2 regions of the Cupriavidus sp. GW822-FHT02D05 genome follow, and region 2 is predicted to be linked to the other one. Evidence: riboswitches for the same ligand, from Rfam matches in the RefSeq annotation. Region 2 holds a riboswitch; the other holds the start of a gene.
The links. A riboswitch is a leader RNA that binds a small molecule or an ion and turns the genes downstream of it on or off. The one in region 2 is predicted to bind ZMP and ZTP.
Positions count from the first base shown of each region.

Region 1: it holds a riboswitch for ZMP and ZTP, as region 2 does, so the genes downstream of both, glyA (serine hydroxymethyltransferase) here and AC1RQK_RS17215 (LysE family translocator) in region 2, are expected to answer to the same signal.

Region 1 is NZ_JBXAOE010000015.1:149,213-160,099, forward strand. It holds gene glyA (serine hydroxymethyltransferase) at 27-1,274, opposite strand; ZMP/ZTP riboswitch at 1,397-1,499, opposite strand; gene ybgC (tol-pal system-associated acyl-CoA thioesterase) at 1,661-2,065, shown strand; gene tolQ (protein TolQ) at 2,062-2,745, shown strand; gene tolR (protein TolR) at 2,788-3,225, shown strand; gene tolA (cell envelope integrity protein TolA) at 3,241-4,368, shown strand; gene tolB (Tol-Pal system beta propeller repeat protein TolB) at 4,598-5,926, shown strand; gene pal (peptidoglycan-associated lipoprotein Pal) at 5,944-6,459, shown strand; gene ybgF (tol-pal system protein YbgF) at 6,478-7,236, shown strand; gene queC (7-cyano-7-deazaguanine synthase QueC) at 7,388-8,071, shown strand; gene AC1RQK_RS20990 (YeeE/YedE family protein) at 8,137-9,252, shown strand; tRNA gene AC1RQK_RS20995 (tRNA-Lys) at 9,324-9,399, shown strand; gene AC1RQK_RS21000 (S9 family peptidase) at 9,488-10,887, opposite strand, start outside.
Region 2 is NZ_JBXAOE010000012.1:14,160-25,046, forward strand. It holds gene AC1RQK_RS17170 (TetR/AcrR family transcriptional regulator) at 1-346, opposite strand, end outside; gene AC1RQK_RS17175 (Bug family tripartite tricarboxylate transporter substrate binding protein) at 511-1,521, opposite strand; gene AC1RQK_RS17180 (SDR family NAD(P)-dependent oxidoreductase) at 1,608-2,465, opposite strand; gene AC1RQK_RS17185 (carboxymuconolactone decarboxylase family protein) at 2,458-3,000, opposite strand; gene AC1RQK_RS17190 (citryl-CoA lyase) at 3,075-3,851, opposite strand; gene AC1RQK_RS17195 (SDR family NAD(P)-dependent oxidoreductase) at 3,848-4,567, opposite strand; gene AC1RQK_RS17200 (AMP-binding protein) at 4,564-6,120, opposite strand; gene AC1RQK_RS17205 (Bug family tripartite tricarboxylate transporter substrate binding protein) at 6,206-7,213, opposite strand; gene AC1RQK_RS17210 (LacI family DNA-binding transcriptional regulator) at 7,504-8,523, shown strand; gene AC1RQK_RS17215 (LysE family translocator) at 8,647-9,279, opposite strand; ZMP/ZTP riboswitch at 9,300-9,383, opposite strand; gene AC1RQK_RS17220 (LysR family transcriptional regulator) at 9,513-10,466, opposite strand; gene AC1RQK_RS17225 (nuclear transport factor 2 family protein) at 10,787-10,887, shown strand, end outside.

The DNA.
Region 1 (10,887 bases), on a different contig from region 2:
CGCGGGGGGGCGGGTGGCGCTGGGCTTTAGCCGTAGACCGGGAAACGCTTGGTCAGGGCTGCCACTTGCTCGCGTACGCGAGCGATGTTGGCCAGGTCGTGCGGGTTTTCCAGCACGTCGGCGACGAGGTTGGCCACCAGGCGGGCTTCTTCTTCCTTGAAGCCGCGGGTGGTCATGGCCGGCGAGCCCAGGCGGATGCCCGAGGTGACGAACGGCTTTTCCGGGTCGTTGGGGATGGCGTTCTTGTTGACGGTGATGTGTGCTTCGCCCAGGACCTTTTCAGCTTCCTTGCCGGTGATCTGCATCGCGCGCAGGTCGACCAGCATGACGTGGCTTTCGGTGCGGCCGGAGACGATGCGCAGGCCGCGCTCGATCAGGGTTTCGGCCAGCACGCGGGCGTTCTTGACCACTTGCTGCTGGTAGGTCTTGAACTCGGGCGACAGGGCTTCCTTGAACGCGACTGCCTTGCCGGCGATCACGTGCATCAGGGGGCCGCCCTGGATGCCGGGGAAGATGGCCGAGTTGATGGCCTTCTCATGCTCGGCCTTCATCAGGATCACGCCACCGCGCGGGCCGCGCAGGCTCTTGTGGGTGGTGGTGGTGACGAAGTCGGCGTGCGGCACCGGGTTGGGGTACTCGCCGGCGGCGATCAGGCCGGCGTAGTGGGCCATGTCGACCATGAACAGGGCGCCGATGGACTTGGCTACCTTGGAGATGCGTTCGAAGTCGATGCGCAGGGCGAAGGCCGAGGCGCCGGCGATGATCAGCTTGGGCTTCTTTTCCTGCGCCAGCTTTTCCAGTGCGTCGTAGTCGATGTCTTCGTTGGCGTCCAGGCCGTAGCTGACCACGTTGAACCATTTGCCGCTCATGTTGAGCGCCATGCCGTGGGTCAGGTGGCCGCCTTCGGCCAGGCTCATGCCCATGATGGTGTCACCCGGCTTCAGGGCGGCGAAGAACACGCCCTGGTTGGCCTGCGAGCCGGAATTGGGCTGCACGTTGGCGGCTTCGGCGCCGAACAGTTGCTTGACGCGGTCGATGGCCAGCTGCTCCACGACGTCGACGTACTCGCAGCCACCGTAGTAGCGCTTGCCGGGATAGCCTTCGGCGTACTTGTTGGTCAGTTGCGAGCCTTGCGCGGCCATCACGGCCGGCGAGGTGTAGTTTTCCGAGGCGATCAGCTCGATGTGCTCTTCCTGGCGCTGGTCTTCCTTCTGGATGGCGGCAAAAAGCTCGGGGTCGATCTGGTCGATCGTATAGCGGCTGCGTTCGAACATGGCGAAAACTCGTCTGAAAAAAGGGGACTTCCGAATGGCTTCGGGGTAGGGCGCGCGGGGAAGGCACAGGCGACCGGCGCTGGACGCGTTAGCTATCCGGCGCAGGGCGCACCCTGCTTCCCATTCGCTGCCCAGGCGAGCGGCAGGCGCTTGAAACATCGCGCCAGAGAACTTTGCGCTTCCTCGTGGTAGTGCCCACTGACTTCGCCAGTCGCGCAAGATGGAATGGTTGGCGGCAGTTTAACGCGAGGCGCTGGCCCGCTGCAAGACGGTGCTGCGGGGCCAAAGACCGAAAGTCAATGCCTTGTCCGTCAGGTAATGTAATTGTTGTAATGTCGGACAAGGGTTTACACCGGGTCGGGCTGGCTGCCGTTACAATCGCGGCCATGAGCAACAATGTGTGGGCCTTGCGGGTGTACTGGGAAGACACCGACGCGGGCGGCGTAGTGTTCTACGCCAATTACCTCAAGTTCTTCGAGCGCGCCCGTACCGAGTGGCTGCGCTCGCTTGGCATCGAACAGCAAGCGCTGGCCGATGAGTCGGGCGTCGTCTTCATCGTCAGAAGCACGGCGGTGGACTACAATGCCCCCGCCCGTCTGGACGACTTGCTTGAGATCCGGACACAGATTGAACGGGTTGGCCCGGCGTCGGTCCAATTCGCCCAAGAAGCCTGGCGTGGTGAGCAATTGCTGGCTACTGGCGCCATCCGGGTTGGGTGTGTTGATCGTAGCACATTTCGCCCGACTCCCATTCCCGCTCCCGTCCTTGCAACCATCAAGACCGCTCGATGAATCCCGTGACCGTCACGCAAGACCTGTCGATCATTTCGCTGGTGCTGCACGCCAGTGTGCTGGCACAGGCCGTCATGGCCCTGCTGCTGGTGATGTCCCTGTTCTCGTGGACATATATCTTCCGCAAGCATTTCTCCCTGCGCGCCGCGCGGACCCAGACCGAGGGGTTCGAGCGCGACTTCTGGGCCGGCGGCGACCTGCAGGCCCTGTACCAGAGCGCAGCCAACAATCGTCACAACACAGGCGCGCTGGAACGGATCTTTGAGTCCGGCATGGGCGAGTACCTGAAGGCGCGCGAGCGCAACAATGACGCCGGCGCGCTGCTCGATGCCGCACGGCGTGCGATGCGCGCGGCCTATCAGCGTGAGATGGATGTGATGGAGTCGCATCTTCCGTTTCTGGCGTCGGTAGGTTCGGTCAGCCCGTACATCGGCTTGTTCGGCACCGTATGGGGGATCATGAACGCCTTCCGCGGCTTGTCAAATGTGCAGCAGGCAACGCTTGCGGCCGTGGCGCCCGGCATTGCGGAGGCGCTGGTCGCCACCGCTATCGGCCTGTTCGCGGCGATTCCGGCGGTCATTGCCTACAACCGCTACGCCACCGAAGTGGATCGCCTGGCCATCCGCTTCGAGAGCTTCATGGAAGAGTTCCTGAACATCCTGCAACGGCAGACCCGCTAAAGCGCCGAAGCCACCAACGTCTTCGGTCAAGGAGAACCAGCAATGGCAGCGATACAGCGCCGTGGCGGCTCGCGCCGCCGGGCCAGTGCCGACATCAACGTCGTGCCTTACATTGACGTGATGCTGGTGCTGCTCGTCATTTTCATGGTGGCGGCACCGATCGTGAATCCCGCCGTGGTTGACCTGCCCAGCGTGGCCAACGCCACCCAGCAGCAAAAGGCCCCCCCCATTGTCGTGACCGTGCATGAGGACGGCGCACTGACCGCGCGCGGCAAGGATAACGCCGGCAACAGCTTTGAGCGCAAGCTCGACAAGCAGGGCCTGATCGACTTCGTGCATCAGCGCCAGAACGAGAATCCCGATCAGCCGGTGGTGATCGCCGCCGACCGCTCGGTCAAGTACGAGGCCGTGCTGGACGTCATGTCAGTGCTCAAGGCCGACGGCGTGAAGCGCGTCGGCCTGATGGTCAAGCCCAAGTAAGCACCGCCCCACGCGATGAAAACCGCCGCCTATCCTTATCAGCCGGCCCCGGAGCGGGGAACCCTGCGTTCCTTCCTGCTCGCGGTTTTCATGCACCTGTTGCTGGGCATCGTGCTGTATTTCGGCGTGCACTGGCAGAGCAGCACCCCGGTGGGCGCCGAAGCCGAGCTCTGGGATGAGATCCCGGCCACTACCGCACCGCCGCCCCCGCCGCCTCCCGCACCGCTGCCCGTCGTGCAAGCCCGTCCCGCGCCTCCTGCGCCAGCGGTGAGGTCTCGTGCCGAAGAAGACGCCGAGATCGCCCTCCAGCAGCAAAAGCGCCGCCAGGCCGAGGCCGCCGCCCGCGAAGAGGCGCGCCAGCAGGCCGACCTGCGCGCGCGCCAGGAAGCCGAGCGGCAGGAAGCGGCCCGCAAGGAGGCGGCCCGCAAGGATGCGCAGCACAAGGAAGACCTGCGCCGCGAAGAGCAACGCCGCGAAGAACAGAAGAAGGACGAGCTGAAGAAAGAGGCCCAGCGCAAGGAAGACGCACGCAGGCAGGCCGCGCTGCAGGAGCAGCGCAAGGAGCAGGTTGAGCGCGAGCGCAAGGAAGCTGACGCCAAGGCCCGCGCCGAGGCTAAGAGCCGTGCCGAGGCTGACGCCAAGGCAAAGGCAGCCGCCGACGCCAAAGCCAAGGCTAACGCCGAGGCCAAGGCCGCCGCCAACGCGAAGGCCAAGGCCGATGCGGATGCCAAGGCCAAGCGCGACGCCGCTGCCAATGCCCAGCGCCACAGTGAACTGGCGCGGCTGCAGGCCATGGCCGGCGGCGGGGCGGCAGTCGGCGGCGCCGGCGGTGTCGGCAGCAGCGCCGGCAGCGGTGCCGGTTCGGGCGGCAAGGCCTCGCCTGGCTACCCGGATCGCGTGCGTCGCCGCGTCAAGCCGAATATCGTATTTACCGAAGACGTGCCTGGCAATCCGGCCGCGGTGGTGTCGGTTCAATTGGCGCCGGACGGCTCCTTGATGTCCGCGCGGCTATCCAAGTCCAGCGGCAATTCGGGCTGGGACAACGCCGTGCTGCGCGCCGTGGAGCGCTCTGATCCGCTGCCCCGCGACGAAAACGGCAAGGCGCCAGCCAGCTTCACGATCACCTTCAAGCCTAAGGATTAAGAGGGACGGCGATGGTGACGACATGGGAACATTCGAATTGCAACATATTGCAACCTACGTCGATGCACCGCAGTCCCAACGCTACGATGACAGGTTGCCTGACGCAGCCGGCAAATGTGCCCGGGGCACGCGATACGGGCATGCGACAAGCCTTCAGCATGCTTGCCCGTTCCACGGCTCCCGTTTGCCGGCCGCGCTCGATGAATATTGATCTCGATTGAGGAGCAGCATGCGAAAGCTTTGGGCCCCCCTTTGGCTGGCCGCGCAGCGGCACGGCACCCGCGCGCACGCCCTGTTTGCCGGGCTGGCCGTGGTGCTGGCTTGTTCGGCCGGCAGCGCACAGGCGCAATTGAACGTTGAAATCACCGGCGTCGGCGCCAGCCAGCTCCCCATCGCCACGGCCAACTTCCAGGGCGAAGCTCAGGCCCCGCAAAATCTCACCGCTATCATCCGCAGCGACCTGCAGCGCAGCGGCCGCTTCCGCAATGTCGACCCGGGCGGCGCCACGGTGGCGGAGTCTGCCAATGCCGATCTTGGCAGCTGGAAGGCGCGCGGCGCCGATGCCTTCGTGGCCGGCAGCGTCACACCCACCGGCAACGGCCAGTACGACGTGCGCTTTCGCCTCTACGACACCGTCAAGGGCACCAGCCTGGGTGGCCTGGCCTTCACTGTCAGCGCAAACCAGCTGCGCGTGACCGGCCACAAGATCGCCGACTACATCTACGAGAAGCTGCTGGGCGAGCGCGGCGTGTTTGCCACGCGGCTGTCCTATGTCTCGCGGGTGGGTGGGCGTTTCCAGCTGCTGATCTCGGACTCCGACGGCCAGAACTCTCAGGTGGCGCTGACCAGCAACGAGCCGATCATCTCGCCTTCGTGGTCGCCGGATGGCAGCAAGGTCGCTTACGTGTCCTTTGAAGCCAAGAAGCCCGTGGTCTACGTGCACGACCTGGCGACCGGCAAGCGCACACTGGTGTCGAACCAAAAGGGCAACAACAGCGCGCCTTCGTGGTCGCCTGACGGCCAACGCCTGGCGGTGGCGCTGTCGCGCGATGGCAATACCCAGATCTACCAGGTTGGCGCCGATGGCTCCGGGCTCAAGCGCCTCACCCGCAGCAGCGCCATCGATACCGAGCCGCAATACGCGCCGGATGGCCGCAGCATCTACTTCACCAGCGATCGCGGCGGTGCGCCGCAGATCTACCGCATGCCGGCCGGCGGCGAAGAAGGCGGCGCAGCCCAGCGCGTGACCTTCAAGGGCAGCTACAACGTGAGCCCGCGCATTTCCCCGGATGGCAAGCAGCTGGCCTACATCACCCGCAGCGGCGGCTTCAAGCTGCAGCTGATGGATCTCGGCAACGGCGATGTGACCTCGCTGACCGACACCGCCAACGACGAGGCTCCGAGCTTCGCCGCCAACGGCAAGTACATTCTTTATGCCACCCGGGTGGGAGGTCGCTCGGTGCTGGCGGCAGTGTCCACTGACGGGCGTACCCGGCAGGTTTTGTCGCTCCAGTCCGGCGAGGTTCGCGAGCCGTCCTGGGGACCATTCATGCAATAAACGAGGAGTTCCTAGCCATGACCAATATGATGACCAAAACCCTTGCCGTCGCCGCTCTGCTGGCCCTCGGCGCTTGCAGCTCCGGTGTCAAGCTGGACGACACCGCCAACGCCGGTGCCGGCAACAAGGGTACGCCTTCGACCGACGCCCGCGCCGTGGCGCCGGTGGACGTGTCGCGTGATCCGCTGAACGATCCGAACAGCCCGCTGGCCAAGCGCAGCGTGTACTTCGACTTCGACAGCTACAGCGTCAAGTCCGACTACCAGGGCATGCTGTCGGAGCACGCCAAGTACCTGGCCGCCAACAAGGGCCGCCGCATCCTGATTCAGGGCAACACCGACGATCGCGGCACTAGCGAATACAACCTGGCACTGGGCCAGAAGCGCGCCGAAGCCGTGCGCCGCTCGCTGTCCTCGCTGGGCGTGCCGGAAACCCAGATGGAAGCCGTCAGCCTGGGCAAGGAAAAGCCCAAGGCAACCGGCCACGACGAAGCCGCCTGGGCGGAAAACCGCCGCGCGGACATCACGTACTAATCTGCGGACAGCCATCTCATGAAAGCACGCGTCTCCAAGTTGGTATTGCTTACTGCGATGTCCTGCGCCAGCCTGCTGCCGTTGGCACAGGCGCGGGCCGGCGTGTTCGACGATGACGAGGCGCGCAAAGCCATCGTCAACATGCGGGACCAGTTCAACGGTTTCCAGGCGACGGCATCGCAGCGCATCGACCAGAACAGCCGCGCCCAGCTCGACATGCAGAACCAGCTCGAAGGTCTGCGCCAGGAAGTGGCGCGACTGCGCGGCCAGAACGAGATGCTGCAGAACGAGGTGACGACGCTGCAAAAGCAGCAGAAGGACTACTACGCGGACCTGGATGCGCGCCTGAAGAAATTCGAGCCGCAACAGGTCACCGTGGATGGCCGCGAAGGGCTGTCGCAACCTGGCGAGAAGACCGAATACGATGCCGCGCTCAAGCAGTTCCAGACCGGGGACTTCAAGGGCGCCGGCAACGTGTTCGCGGGCTTCATCAAGAAGTACCCGCAGAGCCCGTACGTGCCGCTGGCGCAGTTCTGGCTCGGCAACTCGCTGTACGCGCAGCGCGACTACCGCGGCTCGACCTCGGTGCTGCAGAACATGGTGCAGGCCTATCCGGATCACCCCAAGGTGCCGGATGCGCTGATCGCCATCGCCAACAACCAGATCGAATCGGGCCAGAAGCCCGCAGCCCGCAAGACCCTGGAGCAGGTGGTAGCCAAATACCCCGGCACCGAGGGCGCGCAGGCGGCGAGCAATCGCCTCAAGACGCTGAAGTAAGCGCCTGAGAGGGCGGGGCGCTGTTAAGCGGCCCAGGTAGCAGTCAGTACACTAAAGGCCCGCATCCGCGGGCCTTTAGTCTTGGGCGCGCTAAAATACCCGATTCGCCTCGAATTTTGCGTGGCGCCTCCAGGCGCCGCGCCGTGCCATCATGAAAAAACGCGCTATCGTCCTGCTTTCCGGCGGCCTGGACTCCGCCACCGTCCTTGCCATGGCCAATGCGCAGGGCTTCGAGACTTATGCATTGTCGATGCGCTACGGTCAGCGCCACTCCTCGGAACTGGAGGCTGCAAAGCGCGTGGCCGCAGCCCTGGGCGCGGTGCGCCATGAGATCATCGACCTGGACCTGCGACGCTTCGGCGGCTCCGCGTTGACCGACGATAGCCTTGAGGTGCCTACGGATGGCGCCGTCGGCGGCATTCCGGTGACCTACGTGCCGGCCCGCAATACCATCATGCTGTCGCTGGCCCTGGGCTGGGCCGAGGCCGTTGGCGGCCGTGACCTGTTCTTCGGTGCCAACGCGGTCGACTACTCTGGCTATCCGGATTGCCGGCCCGAGTACGTGTCTGCCTACGAGGCGCTTGCCAACCTGGCCACCAAGGCCGGCGTCGAAGGCGAGCGCATCCGCGTGCATGCGCCCATCATCGACATGACCAAGGGCGAGATCATCCGCGCCGGCGTCAAGCTCGGGGTGGACTACGGCATGACGGTGTCGTGCTATAAGGCCGACGACGACGGCCGGGCCTGCGGCGTGTGCGACTCTTGCCGCATCCGCCGCGCGGGCTTCGAGGCCGCTGGGGTGCCTGATCCCACCCGCTACCAGGGCGCAGCCTGACGGTTGTCGTTGCCACCAGCGCGCTTGCGCGCACCCACCCGTTCCGCTTCCCCCGCCGGACACCCATGCCCGAAATCGATATTGCCGCGCTCAGCCGTACCATACTGGCGAGCACCTTCATCCTGACCTTCCTGTTTGGGGCGGTGCTCCAGCGCACGCACTTCTGCACCATGGGTGCGGTCTCCGACATCGTCAATATGGGTGACTGGACCCGCATGCGCATGTGGGGGCTGGCCATCGGCGTGGCCATGATCGGCACCGCCGCACTGGCTGCGGGCGGCTACATCGATCCCACCAAGACCATCTATGCCGCCAGCAAGCTCAGCTGGCTCTCCGCCCTGGTGGGCGGGCTGATGTTCGGCTTCGGCATGGTGCTGGCCTCGGGCTGCGGCAGCAAGACGCTGGTGCGTATCGGCGCGGGGAACCTGAAGTCGGTGGTGGTGTTCGTCTTCCTGGGGCTGTCGGCCTATATGACGCTGCGCGGCTTGTTTGGCGTGATTCGCGTGAACACCGTCGATGCCGTGGCGCTCACTCTGCCCACCACGCAGGACCTGCCCTCCGTGCTGGCGCACGCCAGCGGCATGGCGCGCGCCACCCTGCAAGTCGGCATCGCGCTGGTGGTGGGCGGGGCGCTGGTGATCTGGGCGCTGGCGGGACGCGGCTTCCGCACCTTCGATAACCTGCTTGGTGGCCTGGCCGTGGGCCTGATCATCGTGGCCATGTGGTACGTGTCCGGGCACCTCGGCTATGTCGCTGAGGATCCCAATACGCTCGAGGAACTGTTCGTTGCCAGCAACAGCGGCCGCATGGAGAGCCTGAGCTTTGTCGCTCCCTACGCCTACACGCTCGACTGGCTGATGATGTTCAGCGACAAGAGCAAGGTGCTGACCATCGGCATCGTCAGCGTGTTCGGCGTGGTGGCCGGCGCCGCTGCGTACGCACTGGTGACCCGCACTTTTCGCTGGGAAGGCTTTGGCAACGCCGAGGACGTCGGCAACCATCTGGTGGGTGGCGTCCTGATGGGCGCGGGTGGCGTGACCGCGCTGGGCTGCACCATCGGCCAGGGGCTGTCAGGCGTATCCACGCTGGCGATTGGCTCGTTTATCGCGCTGGCCGGCATCCTGCTTGGCTCGGTGCTCGGCTTCCGCTACCAGATATGGCGCCTTGAGCGCATGATCTAGCACGAGTAGTTCGTGTTCAAAGGTTGACTTTAGGGCCAAGATATTCCTATAATCGCGGCTTCAGTTTTTCCGGGTCGTTAGCTCAGTCGGTAGAGCAGCGGACTTTTAATCCGTTGGTCGCGTGTTCGAGTCACGCACGACCCACCAGCATTGCGAAAAGGCGTAGCGGGCAACCGTTACGCCTTTTTTGTTTCATGTGCCCGCGCCCTATGTGCGGGCGCGGAGCGGTTGCAAATCAGTCTTCGCTGGCCAGGTGCCTGGCGAGAAACGCTTCCATGGCTTCGTAGAAGTCGAAGGTGTTTTCCTCGTTGTGGAAGCCGTGGCCCTCGTTTTCCTTTAGCAGGTATTCCACATCCACGCCGCGCGAGCGCAGCGCCTGGACGATCTGGTCGCTCTCCGCCTGCTTGACGCGCGGATCGTTGGCGCCTTGCGCCACCAGCAGCGGCGTGCGGATCTTGTCCGCGAAGAACACCGGCGAGGCATCGTGCAGGGCTTGGCGCTCGGCTTCCACGTTGGGGTTGCCGACCATCTCGTACAGCATGTCTAGCATCGGTTTCCAGTACGCGGGAATGGTCTCCAGCAGCGTGAACAGGTTCGATACGCCGACATAGTCGATGGCCGCGGCGTAGCGCTCCGGTGTGAAGGCGACGCCCGCCAGCGTTGCATAGCCGCCATAGCTGGCGCCGTAGATCGCGATGCGCTTAGGGTCCACGATGCCTTGTGCGACGAGCCAGTCGACGCCGTCGTCGATATCGTGCTGCATCGTCTTGCCCCACTGCTTGAAGCTCGCCTCCCAGAATGCACGACCGTAGCCGGTGGAGCCGCGGAAGTTGATCTGCAGCACGGCATAGCCGCGATTGGCCAGCAGTTGCACCTCGGGGTTGAAGCCCCATACGTCGCGCGTCCACGGGCCGCCGTGCGGGTTGACCACCAGTGGCAGGCCCCGCGGCGCAGGCTCGCCCGCGCTGGCCACCGGCAACGTCAGGTAGCCGTGGATCTGCAGGCCGTCGCGCGAGGTGAAGCGGATTGGCTGCATGCCGGCCATGTCGGCTTCATCCAGCCAGGGCTGCACCTTGCCTAGCGTGACCAGCTTTTGCGTGCCGCTGTCGTACAGGAAGCGCGTGCCGGTGGTCTTGTCGCTCGAGGCGGAGACGATCATGCGGGTCTCAATGCGCGTGATGCTGGTGACGTGGTGCTCGTAGCCCGGCAGTTGCCGCTCCAGGTCGGCATGGATCTGCTCGGCGTGGGCGTCGAAGAAATGGCGGTGTGTCTTCCAGTCGGTGTACCAGGCGGCGGTCAGCACGCGGCGATGCCGCGAGTAGGACAGGCCGCCGACATCTACCTCATCGTGCTCGAAGACCAGGCGGCCTTCCTTGGCGGTCTGCGGATCGAATTCGAATATCGCCGTCTTGTCGCGGCCGCGATTCGACTGCACATACAGCTGCTTGTCGTCGAAGGTGAAGAACAGCGGCGAGACCGTCTCGCGGAAGTCGGTGGTCAGGATCGGGCGGAAAGGCTCGTCCTCGGCATCGCGGTAGAGCAGGGTGGTGTTCACGCCGTCGCTGGCGGTCGCTACCCGCAGGCGGCCTGCGTGGTCGGTGCCCCAGCTCATCACGTTGCCCGGGTTTTCCGCGA
Region 2 (10,887 bases):
AACCAGTCTCCATGTCTTCACAATGTGCTTTCGACAAATAGGCGCGCACCATCGCCGGCAATGCTTGATCTGGCGGCACGGAGGCGGCGATATGCTCCGACAAGGCCACGGCTTCAGCACCGGCGCGGTCAGCGGCTTCGGCAAGCAGTACCTCGCGCGATGGAAAATGGGCGTAGAAGCCGCCATGCGTCAGGCCGGCCTCCTTCATGATGTCGGCCACTCCTGTGCCGTCGTAGCCACTGCGCCGAATCGCGCGCGCGGCGACCTCGACGATGCGCTCGTGCGTGAGTTCCTTGCGGCTCACGGTCTTGCGATTGATTGACGGCTTCTTCATGACGACCATCATATAACATTTCGCCGCCATTTGCTGCACGGAGCCATGTCGATGGAGATCAAGGCGCCCCCCCCAGGCAGCGCTGAGCAGTGCAACTGTCAGTTCGGCTACATGAGGGTGCGCTATCGTGGCTTGATGAAGCGCACGCAGCAACGACCCTGCTGACGATAGGCCTCTCAGTCCAAGCTGATGCCGTTTATCTTGGCGATGCTTTGCCAGAGGGACAGGTCGGTACGTACCGTCTGGGCAAACTGCTCCGCGCTTTTCAATGGCGGATCGACCAGGTTCAGTTGGACGAACCGGTCACGCAACTCCGGGGCGGACAGCGTGTTCAGGATCTCCCGGTGCACGGCCGCTACCACGCCGGCTGGCGTACCACGCGGGGCGAACACACCATACCAGGCATCTGTATCGAAACGATAGCCTTGTTCGGTCATGGTCGGCAGGTCCGGCAACGCCGGTCCCCTGTGCGATCCGGTGATGGCGATGCCGCGCAGCTTTCCGGTCTTGATCAGCGGCACCGAACTGGTGGCGTCGACGAAGGCCACCTTCACCAGCCCGCCCTGCATGTCCTGGTAGATCTGGCCGATCGTCTTGTAGGGCACATGCCGGATGTCGAGTCCTTCTTTCCGCTTGAGGTACTCCATCACGAGCTGCCCGGTGGAGCCCGGGCCCCAGGTGGCGTAGTCGTACTTGCCGGGATTCGCCTTGACGAGGGCAACGAACTCCTTCAGGTTGCGCGCGGGAAAATCCGGCGAGGCGACCAGATGGATGCCCCCTGAGAAAATTTGTGCCACGGCCACAAGGTCACGCGTCACATCGAATGGCAGCTTGTGCAGCAGGGCCTGGCTTATGACGGTGGAAGACGAACTGGCAAATAGCAAGGTGTAGCCGTCAGCGGGTGCCTTGGCCACCGCGTCGACGCCGATGACGCCATTGGCGCCAGGCCGGTTGTCGACCACGACGGGCTGGCCCAGCGTGCGCGACAAGCGCTCGGCAAAGATCCGCGCAATGGTGTCGGGCCCACTGCCGCCGGCGCTGGGCAGGATCAGGCGAACCGGTCGCGCTGGCCACGGCTGCGCGCTCGCCGGCGCCGCGCCGAGCGCAAGGCCCAGCGCCATGCCGAGGGTGGGTGCCAGGGCCAGGAATCGTCCGAGTCCCAACGTGTTCCAGCTAATCCGCATCATGTTTGTCTCCTGCATATTGTTGTGATGGCGGGCCTGGCCATGGTACGGCCCAGGCCCGCTTGACCTGTACAACGCCGCGCCAGCCGTCAGGCTGCGGCGCGCACGGCGCCGATCGACAGGCCGCCATCGACGATGAGCATCTGCCCGTTGACATAGGAGGACTCGGTGCTGACCAGGTAGAGCGCGGCGTGCGCAACCTCCCAGCCTGTGCCCTGCCGGCCGAACGGCAGCGGGCGGGCTGCGCGCGAGGGCCGGGCGCGCGAGGCGTCGCGGCCCATCGGCGTGTCGATCAGTCCTGGTGCCAGCACATTCGCACGCAAGCCGCTGGGCTGGCCGGCGAATGCCACCGCGCGGCCCAGCGCGGTCAAGGCCGCCTTGGACGTCTCGTAGGCCGGCAGGCCGCTCAGCGGAGAGATCGCCGCCGTGGAGGCCACGAACACAATGGCGCTGCCAGCGGGCATGACGGCGGCGGCCTCCTGGGCGCAGAACATCGGGGCGCGCAGGTTGATGTCCTGGACCCGGTCCCAGTCGTCGGGCGTCTCCGCGCCGAAGCGATTCTGGTTGCCGATCCCGACGTTGACCACCAGGCCATCGAGCCCGCCCAGCGCGGCCACGGCCTGGGCCACCATGCGCGAGATTTGCGCGGGGTCCGAAACGTCGGCCTGGACGGGTATCGCGCGGCCGTTCTCGCGCAGGATCAGGTCGACCGTGTCCTGCGCGGCGCCGGCATCCATATCTGCGCATGCCACGGCGGCGCCCTCGCGGGCGAACAGGATCGACATGGCACGGCCATTGCCTACCGATGGCACCGGATCGACGGTATGGCGCTGGCCCGCGCCTACCACCAGGATGCGGCGCCCGGCGAGCCGGCCGTCACGGCGCGGCACGCCAAGCGCGGGTGCAAACAGTTGTTGGTCCGGACGGCTTTCCAGGGATTCAGTCATGACGCAGCTCCAGCTTTTCCAGCGGCGGGTTTTCGATATCGACTTCGAGGTTTTCCAGCAGGCGCGACACCAGCATGTAGAAGCCGATGGTCGCCAGCAGCTCGACCATCATCTGTTCGTCCAGGGCCGCCGCAACCTTGGCGTAGAGCTGCGCCGGTGCCTTGACGTCATGCACCACGGCATCGGTGAATGCGATGGCAAGGCGCTCGAGTTCGCTGAAGTCGCCGTTGGCATCCGGCTTGAGCACGGCATCGATTTTTTCTTCCGGCACACCGGCGGCGCGCGCCACACGCCGGTGCTGATGCACTTCGTAACTGGCGCCGCTGAGCGCGCCCACCCGCAGGATGACCAGCTCGCGCAGCGTGGGCGGCAGCGAGGCCTGCGTGAGAATGGCGCGGCCAAGACCGAGGAAGCCGAGCGCGATCTCCGGCGCATGCGGCAGGATCCTGTACAGGTTGAGGGCGGGACGCCCGCGCAGTTGCTCGCCAAGGCGGCCGGGCACGTTGTCCACATCGAAGTAAGGTAGTCTGGCCATATTGTGTTGTCTCCGTTTCCTGCCGCGCGGCAGGTGAGGTCGTGGTGGGAATAGTGCAAATAGGGGTTGGCCGCTCACGGCAGCACGTTGCGCGGGTCTTGTCGCAAGACCAGGTTCCATACCTGTTGGCCGACCGGCCGCTCGCGTTCCTCGATCAGGTGGGCGACCAGTCCCGCGCAGCGTCCGATCAGTGCCAGTCCCCGGCCGAACAGCGGGTCCAGCCCCATCTCGGCGAGGATGGCGCCGATGGCGCCAGCGGCGTTGAGCGGCAGGGCGCCGCGCTTGCCGTCGCCGCAGGCGTCGCCGAGCGCCAGGGCAAGACGACAGTACTTGCCGTGGAAGCCATTCGCGCTCGCGGTCTCCATCAGGACCGGCACGCGCGGATCACCTTGCGCGTGTATTGGATGGCCGACGCCAGGTATCGGCCTGCCGGCTGACCGGCAGGCGGCGACGATGCGCCGGGCATGCTCTGCAATGGTGGCTGCGTCGGCATCGGCCGCCAGCGACGCACCTTCTTGCAGCAGTAATTCCGCCATGTTCTGCACGGTGCCGAGGAAGCGTTCGCCGGCGCCAAGCAAGCCCGCGGCGACCGCGCCTTGCAAGGATTCCGGCGCGCCCAGCCAGGTCATGCGGGCGCTGATCGCGCTTGGCGTCAGCCCGTGATCGACCGCGGTCACCAGCAGTGTGTCAATCATCCGCGCCTGCGCCGCGCTGGGCCTGCGGCCGAGCGCAGCCAGGCAGAGCGTCTGAACGAAATCCAGCTTGCCGATCACCTCGGTGGCCAGGTCGAGTCCGCGCAGCGTGATGCGATCGGGCGTGGTGTAGCCGATCTCGGTGCGGATGCCATTCATGCGCTCAGCCCCACGGTGATGCCGCCGCAGACGTGCAGCACCTGTCCGGTGACGAAGGACGCGCGTTCGTCGAGAAAGAACTCGACGGCGTGAACAATATCCTCCGGCTTGCCGAGCCGCCCGACCGGCACGCCGTTCACGATGCGCTGCGTCAGCGCATCCTGGGCCGGGTTGACGGAGCCGAACGCCGCCGTGGCGATGGGCCCCGGCGCGACGGCGTTGACGGTGATGCCGTGCGCCGCCAGTTCCAGCGCCCAGGTACGCGTCATGGCGTTCAGGGCGCCCTTGCTGGCCGAATACGCCGTGCGCAGTTCCTTGCCCAGCGCGGCACGGCTGGAGATATTGACGATGCGGCCGTGGCGCGCCTTTCGCATGGCAGGCACCAACGCCTGGGTGCATTGCAGCGCGGCGCGGACATTGACGGCGATTTGCCTGTCGAAGTCGTCAAGGCCGGTTTCCTCCACGCTCGCCGCCCGCAGGGTCGCCACATTGTTGACGAGGGCAGTGAAGGCATAGCGGGCCGATGCCTCCCCGAGCGCGGCGGCGAGTTGCGCCGGCTCGGCCATGTCGACTTTGACAAAATGCGTCACACCGGCCTCGGGAGGTGCCACCCGATCGAAGTTCACTACCGTGTGGCCGCGCGCGCGCAGCGTCTTGCACAGGGCCCAGCCGATGCCGCCGGATCCGCCGGTTACCAGGATATCTGTTGGTGTCATGATGAGAGAGGCTCCTTGCCTTGAGGGTTGTTGCTGGCATGGTTGCTTGCACTGGCGGCGAGCCGGGTCTTGACCTCGAGCTTCGAGACCTTGCCGTTGGCCGTGAGCGGAAGGGTTTCCACAAAATGAATGCGCTTTGGTGCCTGCACCGAACCCAGGCGTTCCTTGACGAATGCTTGCAACTCGGCAGCGTTGGGTGTGGCGCCGGGATGCAGTTGCACGGCCGCATGCACGGCCTCGCCCCAGCGCGGGTCGTCCATGCCGAGCACGGCGCAGCGGCACACTGCGGGATGGGCGCCGAGCGCGTTCTCCACGTCGCTGGGGTACACGTTGAAGCCACCCGTGATGATGACGTCGCGCAACCGGTCTTTCAGGTACAGGTAGCCTTGCGCGTCCAGGTAGCCACCGTCGCCCGTATGCAGCCAGCCATCGGCCAGTGCTTCGGCGGTCTTGCCGGGCTGGCGCCAGTAGCCGGACATGACGAGGTCGCCGCGCACCACGATCTCGCCGGATTCGCCAGCCGGCAGCAGCTTGCCGTCGCGCCCCATGATGGCGAGTTCGGTCAGGCAGGTGGCGCGGCCGACGCTGCCGTGGCGGGCGGGATCGCGCAATTCGCCAGCGGGCAGGAAGGCAATGATGCCGGGGGCCTCGGTTTGCCCGAACGAGGTCTCCAGGGTGCCAAAAACATCAATGGCCTGGGCAATCCGGTCTGCGCGCATCGGCGCTGCCGCATAGATCAGGTGCCGCAGCGCGGACCAGTCCCGTTCGCGCACGCCGGGCTCGTCCAGTAAATCGTAGATCAGCGTGGGCGGCATGAACACCGCGGTGATGCGCTCGCGCTCCAACTGATCGAGCAGGGCGCGCGGCCTGGTCGAATCCGCCAGCACGATGGTGCCGCCACGTGCGAACACGGGTAGCAGGAACGTGGATGTGCCGTGGGTGATGGAGGCCACGGCGAGATAGCGCTCGTCATCGCGCAGCTGCATCGCGGTGAGGATGGAAACCACCGTGGTGTTCCAGGACCGCAGCGACTGCATCACCCCCTTGGGCGCACCGGTAGTGCCGCCGGTGAACTTGATGGCCTGCGTTTCGCCAAGCTCGCGCTGCGTGCGTAGCGGGACGCGGCCGCGCCAGGCACACAGTAGCGCGGCGATGCTGTCCGGGCCGGATGCCTGCGGCCCGCAGGTGATCACGCGGGTGCCAAGTGTGGTCGTGCCGGATTGGCCGTGGCTGCTGTCTTCCACCACCAGGATGGACGGCTCGGTGAAGTCGACGATGCGGGCCCGTTCGTGGACCGAGGCGCGTGGATTCAGTGGCACCCAGCACTTGCCGGCGGCCAGCGTAGCCAGCAGCGCCAACACATGCTGCACGCTATTGCCGGCGCAAATGCCTACGCGCGATCCGGACACGGGGTCCAGCGCCTGGAACGCCGCTGCGAGCGCCAGTACCTTCTGCGTCAGTTCGCCGTAGGTCAGCGATTCACCGGCTGCCTGCAAGGCGATGCGTGCCGGCGTGGCGCTGGCGGTCCTCAGCAGATGGTCGATTGGTTGCATGCTTTCTTCCGTTGCGTCTCGTGGATTCCGTTGATTCCGTTGATTCCGTTGATTCCGTTCATTCCGTTCATTCCGTTCATTCCGTTCATTCCGCCCGCGCTCCCGATACCTTTACGATCCTTGCCCATTTGCTCATCTCCTCATCGACGAATCTGGTAAATTCCGCCGCGCTCATCGGCCGGCTGCCTGCATTCCCGTTGGTGCCGAGGTCGGTGCTGGTGTCGGCGCCCATTTCGGCGTAACGCTTGCGCAGCGTGGCGCTTGTCACAGCCTGGCCAACCGCGGCATTGAGCCGGTTCACAATGTCGGGTGGCGTATGCGCCGGCGCGAAGATGCCGCTCCAGTTGCCCACGAAGTAGCCCGGCACGCCGGCTTCGGCAACAGTCGGCACATCCGGGAGCGCGGGCGAGCGATGCGCCGAGGTCACGGCAAGCGGGCGTACCAGGCCCTTGGCGATCAACGGCAACGAGGTGGGCAGGTTGTCGAACATCAACTGCACCCGCCCGCCCATCAGGTCGGTCTGTGCAGGCGAGCCGCCGCGGTAGGGCACGTGCGTCAGTTGCGTACCGGTCATATGCTCAAAGAGTTCGCCGGACATATGAATGCTGCTGCCATTGCCGGACGAGCCCATCATCAACTGGCCCGGGTTGCGCTTGGCCAGCGCGATCAACTCCTTCACATTGCGTGCCGGCAACGTCGGGTTGACGACCAATACATTGGCACCGGAGGAGACCAGGGCCACAGGCTGGAAGTCCTTCTTTGGGTCGTAGGGCAGGTTGGCGTATAGCGTCGGGTTGATGCCGTGGGTGCCGATCGTGCCCAGCAGCAAGGTGTAGCCGTCCGCCGGTGCATTGGCGACGGCGGCCGCGCCGATGTTTCCGCCCGCACCGGCGCGGTTCTCCACCAGCACCGGCTGCCCGAGGCTTTGCGTGAGCTGCTGGCTGAGCAGCCGTCCGAAAATGTCCGCAGTGCCACCGGGCGGGAACGGCACTACCAGGCGAATTGGCCGTGAGGGATAGGTTTCGGCCAGTACCGGCCCCGCCGTGTGCAGGGCGAGCGCGGCCGCGACCGCACAGATCAGTCTGTGAAGCATGGGATGTCTCCGTTGTCGTTGTGATTGCCAGCGGCATGCTCCGGACGGAGCCGCGCCAGGCTTACTGCGCTTCGCCTGGCCTGCCGCTCAGGGATCCACACGTGGCCTCGCCCGTAAAGTCGGCGCCAGGGGGGGCGGCGAGAGGGCGCGAAGGACGGTCTTGCTGCATGGGATAGTTTGGCGCTGTCTGGGTTAGGTGAGCGGAAATGTGAAAACGATTTCCGTTTGTGCTAACTTAGCAGGCAACAAATTTGGCGTCCAACTGTGGAACGTTTTCATTAGGGAAGACCATGACGCAAAGGATTTCCGTCAGGGATGTGGCTGAGGCGGCGGGGGTTTCCATTGGCAGCGTGTCGCGGGTGCTGAACGGCACCGGCTATGCCAGCCAGGCGCTGCGAGCCCGGGTGCATGCGGCTGTGGAGGCACTGAACTATGAACCCAGCTTTGCCGCCCGCCACCTGCGCACCGGGCGTAGCAAGACGGTCGGCTACCTGGTTTCGAACATCGGCAACCCGCTGCTGGCGGCGCATTTCAGCGAAGTCGAGAAGCATATGCAGGCCGCCGGGTACTCCATGTTGGTCGGCAATACACTGGACCAGCCACGGCGCGACCGCGAACTGGTTGCGCTGTTCGAGACCCGCCGGCTAGAGGGCATCATTGCCGCGCCGAGCCTGGAGAGCGCGGACCCCGCCGACAGCCTGTTCAGCGGCTGCAGCTTACCGGTGGTGATTCTGGATCGGGAAACGCCGCTACCAATGGACGCGGTCTATTTGGACCATCGTAGCGGTGTGAAGCAGGCAATGGCGTATCTGATTTCATTGGGTCACCGCCGTATCGCGTTGTTCGGGCCCGGCGAGCACATTCGTCCAGGGCGCGAAAAGCTGCTCGGCTACCGGGATGCCCTTGCGGAGGCAGGTTTGGTGTTCGACCCGGCACTAGTCTGTATGTCACGCTCGGCGATCGATTCGTCACGCACCCAAATGGCGACCATGCTCGCTCTTTCCGCACCCCCCACTGCAATCATCGGCCTAGGAACGCGCCTGCTCTCCGGAGCCATTTATGTTGCGCGCAAGGCGGGGCTGGATATTCCCAGAGACCTTTCGGTGATCGGCATCGGTACGCCGGAGACGCTAGAGTTGATGTATCCCCCGCTAACCACGCTACGCTTTGACATCGAGCGTGCCGCGCAGGCCGCCGCACATCTGATGCTTGACCGCTTGGCCGGGGAGGGGGGGAGGCAACCGCGTAGCGTGAATGTGCCGCTTGACCTGGTTCTGGGTGAGTCGTGCGCCCCGGCAGCGCCCAGGTAGGCCAGTGGGCTGCACATGCGCCAGTTCGACGCTCGGGGCACCTTCCTGCAGGTTCACGATGGCCTGCTCAGGGCCACGGACGTTGGCCGCCGGCTGATGCGCCGGCGTATTGGCAAGGTGTTGCTATTTCTTGGATTCGTATGCCATCCGCACCGCCAGACCTGTCAGAACGCTTCCCATCAGCCAGCGCTGCACCAATAGCCACTGCGGGCGTCCTGACAGGAAGGTAGAGATCGATCCGGCCGTCACGATGATCAGTGCATTCACAGCGAGGCTGATCGAAATCTGAACGCCGCCGAGCGCCAGCGACTGGGTAAGAACGCTGCCGTGTCCTTCCGTAATAAATTGGGGAAGCAGAGACAGATACATGACGGCGATTTTTGGATTCGCCAGGTTGGTGATAAACCCCATGCTGAAGAGCTTCCTTGGGGTATCGACCGGCAGGTCGCGTACTGCAAATGCGGACCGTCCGCCCGGTTTGACCGCTTGCCAGGCAAGATATAGAAGGTACAAAGCGCCGCCAAAGCGAAGCGTATCGTAGGCGTAAGGTACCGCAAATACGAAGGCCGTAATTCCGAATGCCGCGCAGAGCATGTAGAACACAAAGCCCAGAGCAACGCCGCCCAATGAAATGAGGCCTGCGCGTCTACCTTGGCAAATTGAGCGGGAAATTAGATAAATCATGTTCGGCCCCGGCGTTAAAACCATTCCCAACGCCACAAGAGCAAACATGAGCAACTGTGCAAAATCAGGCATAACCCATCTCCAAGGATAGTAGGTAATGCCCAGGCGCGCGGCGGCTAGCAACCTCACGCTCCCCGATAGTGCCCTATCTGTATGCGCCAGTCACATGAGTGCAGAAATCATAGCACAGGAGAAAATACTTTAGGCTCGGAGGCGCCGTGGTCTTGCGCTGACAGACAACCAGCCAACCTGGGACGATCACTGGCGTCCGTCGGACTGAGATCGGCCATCGAAGAAAGAGGAAATTACCTTCTGCGGTGCCCGGATGATTCCCCATCCACAGACGTCTCTGCGCTCCACTGCGCCGCGGTGAGTCTGGAGATGAAGAAATCGGCCAACGCACTCACCTTCGCGGGCCGCGCGCGGGCAGTGGGCGTGACGAAATACAAACCACCTTCAGGCAAGCGCCAATCGGTCAAAACGGGCTCGAGCTGTTTGTCCCGGAAATACTGCGTCGCGACAAACTCAGGAAGCTCGGTGATGGCAAGTCCAGCGAGGACCGTGGGCAGCAATGCCTCCACGCTCGTTCCTCGCAACGCTCCGGTTGGTGTGACGGTGCATTCCTCGCCACTTTCATGGGTAAATCGCCAGACGTCGCGCTTACTCCTGTTGGTGTAGGTAAGGCACTGGTGGGCGCCAAGGTCTTGCGGGTGCTGAGGATGGTCATGGTGAGACAGATAGGCTGGAGATGCCACGACAAATCGCCGCACAGGTGCAATGAGACGTGCGACGAGTGACGAGTCTTCCATGATGGCGATGCGCAGGGCGGCGTCAAAGCCATCGCCAATCAGATCAGTCTGTGCGTCCGTGAGATGAAGTTCGACGGAAATATCCGGATAGGTCCGAAAGAACTCGGGCAACAGCGGAGCCACCCAGCGAGCACCAAAGGAGAGCGGCGCCGCGAGCTTTACGAGACCACGTGGCCGGCTTGACGTCTCACGTGCGAAATCCTCCGCTTCCTCAGCCTCCGCGTAGATTCTCGCCGCTCGCTCGGCAAGCGTGTGGCCATAGTCCGTGAGTGCAAGTCGTCGGGAGGTGCGGTTGAACAGTCGACCTCCCAGCCGTTCTTCAAGACGGGTAACGGCCCTGGAGACCGTGGCGACCGAGACCCCCATGGCAGTTGCCGCCGCAGCGAACGAGCCTTCTTCGGCAACTTTCGCGAACATCGCGAGCCCTTCGAAATCCGGTAGTTTTGACATCGACAATCCTGCAACGATGGTTTTCATTCATTTCTATTTCGAAAATTAGCATGACGTCATAGATTTGTCTCGTCGCACCACTCGTCGCACTTACTCGTCGCACCACGCCACCCAGGAGATAGATCATGGTACGCAGACTCGAAGGACAGTTAGCCGTCATCACCGCCGTCACGAAGACCTTGGTCCTCGCTCAGTAGCGCGGCACCACATCCCGCATCTTCCTGAAGCAGCTGCTACAGGAAATGGACATGCAAGAGACTTAAGAGATTTCCACCCCATGCGACCGCAAAGGTCCACAGTCATCGATTAAGGAGTGTGTTATGAATGACCGTACCCATGAACTGCTTGATCGCAACCTCCAGGAGGTCTTCGGCGAAGGCGACGCAGCGCGTCGTCGCGCGGCGATCGAGGCGCTCTATAC